DNA from 3 places in the Sporosarcina pasteurii genome. Region 3 is predicted to be linked to each of the others. Evidence: riboswitches for the same ligand, from Rfam matches in the RefSeq annotation. Region 3 holds a riboswitch; each other region holds the start of a gene.
The links. A riboswitch is a leader RNA that binds a small molecule or an ion and turns the genes downstream of it on or off. The one in region 3 is predicted to bind S-adenosylmethionine.
Positions count from the first base shown of each region.

Region 1: it holds a riboswitch for S-adenosylmethionine, as region 3 does, so the genes downstream of both, AB1H92_RS01045 (O-acetylhomoserine aminocarboxypropyltransferase/cysteine synthase family protein) here and AB1H92_RS02960 (LLM class flavin-dependent oxidoreductase) in region 3, are expected to answer to the same signal.
Region 2: it holds a riboswitch for S-adenosylmethionine, as region 3 does, so the genes downstream of both, AB1H92_RS05525 (hypothetical protein) here and AB1H92_RS02960 (LLM class flavin-dependent oxidoreductase) in region 3, are expected to answer to the same signal.

Region 1 covers NZ_CP160452.1:213,403-215,654, reverse strand. Annotated here, with positions in the region: gene AB1H92_RS01050 (homoserine O-acetyltransferase) at 1-149, opposite strand, end outside; gene AB1H92_RS01045 (O-acetylhomoserine aminocarboxypropyltransferase/cysteine synthase family protein) at 178-1,470, opposite strand; SAM riboswitch class I at 1,586-1,701, opposite strand; gene AB1H92_RS01040 (sulfite exporter TauE/SafE family protein) at 1,776-2,252, opposite strand, start outside.
Region 2 covers NZ_CP160452.1:1,222,047-1,224,298, reverse strand. Annotated here, with positions in the region: gene AB1H92_RS05535 (sigma-54-dependent Fis family transcriptional regulator) at 1-210, shown strand, start outside; gene AB1H92_RS05530 (DUF2200 domain-containing protein) at 577-930, shown strand; gene AB1H92_RS05525 (hypothetical protein) at 1,030-1,272, opposite strand; SAM riboswitch class I at 1,385-1,484, opposite strand; gene AB1H92_RS05520 (UPF0158 family protein) at 1,582-1,956, opposite strand; gene AB1H92_RS05515 (YfiT family bacillithiol transferase) at 2,211-2,252, opposite strand, start outside.
Region 3 covers NZ_CP160452.1:638,710-640,961, forward strand. Annotated here, with positions in the region: gene AB1H92_RS02955 (3-oxoacyl-ACP reductase) at 1-43, opposite strand, end outside; TPP riboswitch at 222-319, opposite strand; SAM riboswitch class I at 517-637, shown strand; gene AB1H92_RS02960 (LLM class flavin-dependent oxidoreductase) at 786-2,159, shown strand.

The DNA of each region.
Region 1 (2,252 bases), 430 kb from region 3:
GTGCGATGGTTCCCTGTTAAAGCATGACAAGCTAGTACGATTGGGGAATTATCTTTTCGAGCCCATTCATAAGCGAGATGGACTTGGTCGAGAACAATCCCAGACTCTAACGTTAATCTCCCGATGTTTACAGTTCCCGTCTCTACCAAAGTCCTCATCTCCTGTTTTCTCATTTCCTTACTTTGCACCCACTGGCACTGCTTTTTCAATTGCTTGTGCAAGGTCAGCAATAATATCTTCTGTCGACTCTAAACCTACAGCTAGACGGATTAACTCTTCAGAAACGCCTGATTTTTTCAAATCCTCAGGACCTAACTGCTGGTGGGTTGTCGAAGCCGGGTGGATAATAAGTGACTTCGCATCTCCAACGTTTGCAACGTGAGACCAAATTTTCACATTATCAATGACTTTACGTCCCGCTTCACGTCCGCCTTTAATACCGAAGTTTACAATTGAGCCAACACCATTTTTCAAGTATTTCTTGCTCGCTTCATAGGACGGATGATCTTCCAGTCCATTGTAAGTAACCCATTCAACAGATGGATGGCTTTGTAGGTACTTTGCAATTTCAAGTGCATTCTCACAATGTTTTGGATAGCGTAAATGCAATGTTTCTAAACCTTGTAAGAAATTAAATGCATTGTCCGGGCTTAAGCAAGGTCCGAAATCACGTAATAGTTGAACACGTAACTTTGTTGCAAATGCTGCATTAGGTACATCAATACCGTAACGGAGTCCATGATATGTCTCGTCTGGCTCCGTAAATCCAGGGAACTTCCCTTTTGTCCAGTCAAACTTACCGCCATCAACTACAACACCGCCGATTGACGTACCATGGCCGCCAATCCACTTTGTTGCCGAATGAATAACAACGTCTGCGCCAAATTCAATTGGATTGCTGCCGTATGGCGTTGAAAATGTACTGTCAATGAGAAGCGGAATATCGTTGTCATGTGCAACTTCAGCAACTGCTTCAATATCTAAAACGTGCAGACTTGGATTCGCAATCGACTCTGCAAAAATAGCTTTCGTTTTGTCTGTAATTGCCTTGCGGAAGTTTTCCGGGTCTGTTGCATCAACAAATTTTACATCGATACCGTAGCGGGGCAATGTCACTGCGAATAAATTGTACGTTCCGCCATATAAATTTTCAGCTGCAAGAATCTCATCGCCAGCCTCTGCAATGTTCATAATTGCAAAAGCAATTGCTGCCATTCCGGAAGATAGTGCAACTGCAGCAGTTCCCTTTTCTAGTTGTGCAACTCGCTGTTCGAATGCATCAACTGTAGGGTTTGTAATACGTGTATAAATATTGCCAGCTTCTTTTAAGCCGAATAAGTTTTGTGCGTGTTCTGTATTTTTGAAAACAAAAGAAGTCGTGCGATGTATTGGCAATGCGCGTGATCCTGTGATTGGGTCAGGTTCTTGACCACCGTGTAATAGTAGTGTTTCAGGTTGATAGTTTGTCATGATTCATTACCTCCAGAATTTTATTGATGGAAGTGCATGGACGATGGGGGGAATTTTATGTATAAAAAAGAACCCCCTTCATAAAGAAGAGGGTTCCGCTTTCGCTTAATTCCTCCTCTCATCTCTCAGACCGTTTGCACGAATCTGTAGGAATTAGCACCTTTGCAAGTAGGTCACTTGCTGGTTGCCGGGCATCGTAGGGCCTATTCCCTCCGCCGCTCTTGATAAGAGTTAAATGATTCTGATTTCCATCTTGTTAAACAGTATAAGACTGATTAGATAGAAAAGTCAAGCGTTTTTTTAAATTAAAAATCTAACCAAATTTTAATTGCGGTAGATAATATTAATATCGCAAGAATCCATTGTAAAATCTTCGTATTCATTTTTTGGCCAACTTTCGCTCCTAATGGAGAAGCAATGATACTCGCAACGATCATAATTGCTGCCGGTACATATAAGACTTGGCCTGTTGCAACTTTTCCAATCGTTGAGCCAATCGACGAAATAAATGTGATGCCAAGTGAAGTAGCAATCGTCATACGCGTTGGAATCTTTAAAACGACCAACATTATTGGCACTAGAATAAATGCGCCTGCTGCCCCAACAATTCCCGCGCCAATCCCAACTATAAAGGCTAATGAAGAAGCTAACCATTTGTTGAATGTTATTTCGCCGTCCGGATGCTGATCAACATCCTTCTTAGGAATAAACATCATAATCGCAGCAATTGTCGCCAACACACCATATACGGAATTAATGGCTCCTTCAGAAAGGAGGTTTGA
Region 2 (2,252 bases), 580 kb from region 3:
ACGATTGATATTCAATCTTTTCCAAACTATATTTTATCGGATTTTCAAAAACGAGAGACGACAGGCTCTTTACTGCAAGACACGGAGCGTAAAGTGATTTTAGAAACTATGAATAAAACAGGCGGAAATGTTGCTGAATCAGCGCGTATTCTTGGAATTGGTCGAAATACCCTTTACAGAAAACTAGACAGTTTTTCACTGAAAAATTAGTAATGAATTGATACAATATAAGATTTTAATCCAATATAAAGAGCGGCAACCTCATTCAAATTATTCGGCAGTAACTGTATAACTATGTCCTATGCAGTTCCAAAAAACATCGGGCTTAGCCGATGTTTTTTGGTGGTCATGAATTATCCATATCGACGATTCATTTTGTAACAGCGGATATTGCGCACGTAAAAAGAAATAAAAAAATCCTTTTTCATTTTGAGGAGGATTAACTGATAGTTAATATATTTACGCTTCAATAATACCTTAAAACATTATATAAAAAAATGTTATACTTGTTACAATCTTTATTGATGCTCAATAAAATGATTTATCCATAAGTAGAAATATAAAGGAGCCAATCTCATGACCAAACATAAAATTTATTCAATGAGCTTCTCTAGCGTCTATCCCCATTATGTTACGAAGGCAGAGAGAAAAGAACGTACAAAGTCAGAAGTTGATGAAATTATACGTTGGTTGACAGGATATTCCCAAGCAGAATTAGAAGCACAAATCGAAAAAAAGATAGACTTTGAGACCTTTTTTGCAGAAGCGCCCCAATTGAATCCTTCACGGACGCTAATCAAAGGAGTGGTCTGCGGCATCCGAGTGGAAAATATCGAAGAACCATTGATGCAGGAAATTCGCTTTTTGGACAAACTCATTGATGAATTAGCAAAAGGTAAAGCGATGGAGAAGATCTTGAGGAAATCATAATATGGTAAATTAAAAGCCTATTTCCATGTAAAAAACAGGAGATAGGCTCTTTATTTTTAGTTAGCATTATCCTCCACAATCATCTCGTCAATGGCTCTATCATTGAATGATTGTTTGTTCTCCGAAGACATGTGTAAGTAACGTACGTCTTTTCTCCTCTACAACTGCCGTTAAACGATTAATCTCTTCCTGAATTCCCTCGATTTCAGCCAGTTTGACCTGAATGTCTTTCCGTGAAATCGTATCTCCCAGTTCATAATAATCAATTTCCTTCTGCAACTGCGCAAGTTTATGGTGTCTTTGGATGGAAGATGCTGCCCCCGTTACCTCTTGCTCCTTCAATTGTTATTGCTCTGCATAAAGCTGTTTTAACTTTGTCATTGTAATTCCTCCCGAAATTTTCCCAAATAAAAAACTATTCCCGATTAAGAGAAGAGTGCATTTGCAAAATTTCTTCTCATCATTCAGGTTCGCCTGTTGGATGTAGCACCTTACCAGCTAGCAGGTTGCTGAGACTTCGTCGGGCCAATTCCCTCCGTCTCTCCTAATAAGAAAAGAGTCTATTATTTAGTTGATTCCAGTATATCATAACTTTTCGTCAAAGAAAGCGTATCCAGTCTCAGCTTGCTCTGAATGACCAGCGCCAGGCACTCATAAAGAATGCTCTAACCACGTCGACATTTTTCTTTTGGCATAATCATTCTCATAGTCGTACCATGCCTGTTCAATTTCCTGTCCTCTAATTTGATCCTTAAATGAACGGAAAGGCTTTTTCCCATTAAGCGCATCTATTAAGCGTTGGGTAACTTCTGGCTCTTGCTTTTTGGCGAAATCAACCATTAAGTCATATGCTTCAGACGAAGTCATTTGTGGAATTGGCACTAAGAATTCTCCTGTATCGTTATCATCCCTACCGATTTCCGACTCCTCTGAGATAAGAATTTCCTTTGTTTTCTGATTAAACATGTACTTTATTTCGTCATTACCATTTAAAAATGCTTCTATGAGTGCCTCTGTCACCTGCATTTTATTCACCCTTTCAAAATTATCGACACAAGGTTCCTATTCCACTTTGAACTGTTTTAAAACTAGCACTGAGGATTAGTTTTGTACACATTTGCACAATCCTATTCATGCGGATACATATAAAGGAAAGGATTTATTGCGTCTCGGTAAATAATCGATGAAATACAGGTGCTAAACATAAGCAAACCAAAAATCGCCAGGCTTTAAAACAATGTTAACATCGTTTTGAAACCTGGCACCAATTTATAATAGATTTACTTGGATAATGCAATTTTTATATGCGCTAAGTGGTGCTC
Region 3 (2,252 bases):
GGCTACTTCCTGTTACGAGTACTACTTGATCTTTTAGCTCCACTTTCTACAGCTCCATTCTAGCTTCAGGAGGCAGATGCTCGAGTCATAAGCCAAATTAACTGCGTAGCAAAAAACGCTACTCCGTTAATTCGTCTTATGCTTGTCGCATCTACCCGCCTCCTTCAGCCTTCATTGTTTTGTATAGCCACAAAAAAAGACCACTGGAGGAGTGATCTGCATACAGAAAAAATTCACTTCCCTCCGCCGGTATCAACCGGATCAGGTTCTAAGGGTCAGAGTAACTCTTCTCAGCCAAAAGGCGCCCCCAGTGATCTACTATGATGTGATTACCATAATTTTACCACAAATCTTACTTTTGTGAAATAAAGTGAGAGTTTGTCAGTTTTGGTCGATAAATAAAGGAATCCATTTCTATCAGTCTCTGCTGACCATAAAAACATGAAACAATTCCGACCTTGACAGTTTACTAGAAGTTAGGTATGATGTAAATATTCTTAATAAACTTAATATTATTCCTTATCAAGAGTCAGGGGAGGAACTGGTCCTACGATCCTGCGGCAACCATCCTATTTGTGATAAACAAATGCGAAAAGGTGCTAATTCCAGCAAATGTTCAACATTTGAGAGATGAGGAAGAGCGTGTAATAGATAAACCTCTTCCTTTGTAGAAGAGGTTTTTTTGTATGGTTCAAGATGTTATCAGGTCGTTATCAACCATTAAACCTAGTTTGTTTATTGGTTAAATATAGTTTAATAAAATAAATGGACAGGAGTTTATTCACATGACAAAAAAGAGAATTTATTTAAACGCATTTGACATGAATTGTGCAGGACATTATTCGGCGGGATTATGGACACATCCGGACGATCAAGCTTCCACTTATAAGGATGCAGAATATTGGACGCATGTGGCGCAAGTATTGGAAAGAGGTCGTTTTGATGCGATTTTTATAGCGGATGTATTAGGGGTGTATGACGTATATGAAGGATCGCGTGATGCAGCGATTCGGCATGGCGTTCAAGCGCCACTAAACGATCCAGCGTTCGTCGTTCCGATTATGGCGCAAGCAACAAAGCATTTAGGTTTTGGATTAACAGCTTCCACAAGTCACGAGCATCCCTATATTTTTGCGAGGCGCATGTCAACGTTGGATCATTTAACGAAAGGCCGAATTGGCTGGAATGTCGTAACCTCTTATTTGAAGAGTGCCTCTAAAAATATTGGAAAAGAAAATCAAATCGGTCACTCGGAACGTTATGCAGTTGCGGATGAATATATGGAAGTCGTTTATAAACTGTGGGAAGGCAGCTGGGAAGAGGACGCCGTTGTGGTCGATAAAGAAAAAGGCATCTATGCGGATCCAGATAAAGTTCATGATATCGAGCATGAAGGGAAATATTTCAAAGTGCCAGGTGCACATTTAAGTGAACCTTCCCCACAACGAACGCCTGTCATTTTCCAAGCCGGTGCTTCCAATACAGGACAGAAATTTGCGGCGAAACATGCGGAACTTGTCTTTATAAGTACCCCAACGCCACAAACGACAAAGCAAACAATCCAATCCTTGCGACAAGAAGCCGAGGCAGCGGGACGAAATCCTGAGGATGTAAAAATTATTGCGTCCTTCACACCCATTATTGGTGAAACACAAGAAGCTGCGGATCGGAAGTTTGAAGAATATAAAAAACATATTAGTTATGAAGGTGCCTTGGCATTATTCGGCGGGTGGACGGGAATCGACTTTTCCGGGTACGACCCAGACGATAAACTTGAATACGTAAAAAGCGAAGCCATTCAATCCGTTGTGGAAAACTTCACCAATGCAGACCCAACGAAAGAATGGACAGTTCGGGAGGCGGCGGAATTTGTGGGCATTGGCGGACTAGGTCACGTTGAAGTAGGAACGCCAGAAAGCATTGCGGACGCGATGGAAGCATTGGTCGCTATCGGAATTGACGGCTTTAATATTTCTTACGTCATTTCTCCTGGAACATTTGAAGAGTTTGTTGACCATGTCGTACCCGTTTTACAAGAACGTGGTCTCGTACAGAAAGAATACGAAGAGGGGACGTTCCGAAAGAAACTATTCGGCAATGACCGCTTACCAGAACATCATACGGCGAATCAGTATAGAAAGCAGCCTGTTTTAGTTTAATAAAAAGCGCGTGTCACAGTTGTGTGGCACGCGCTTTTTTAAACTAGTTGCTGAAATACTTATGAGGAAGTCGGTTAATGGTCGACTTCTTTT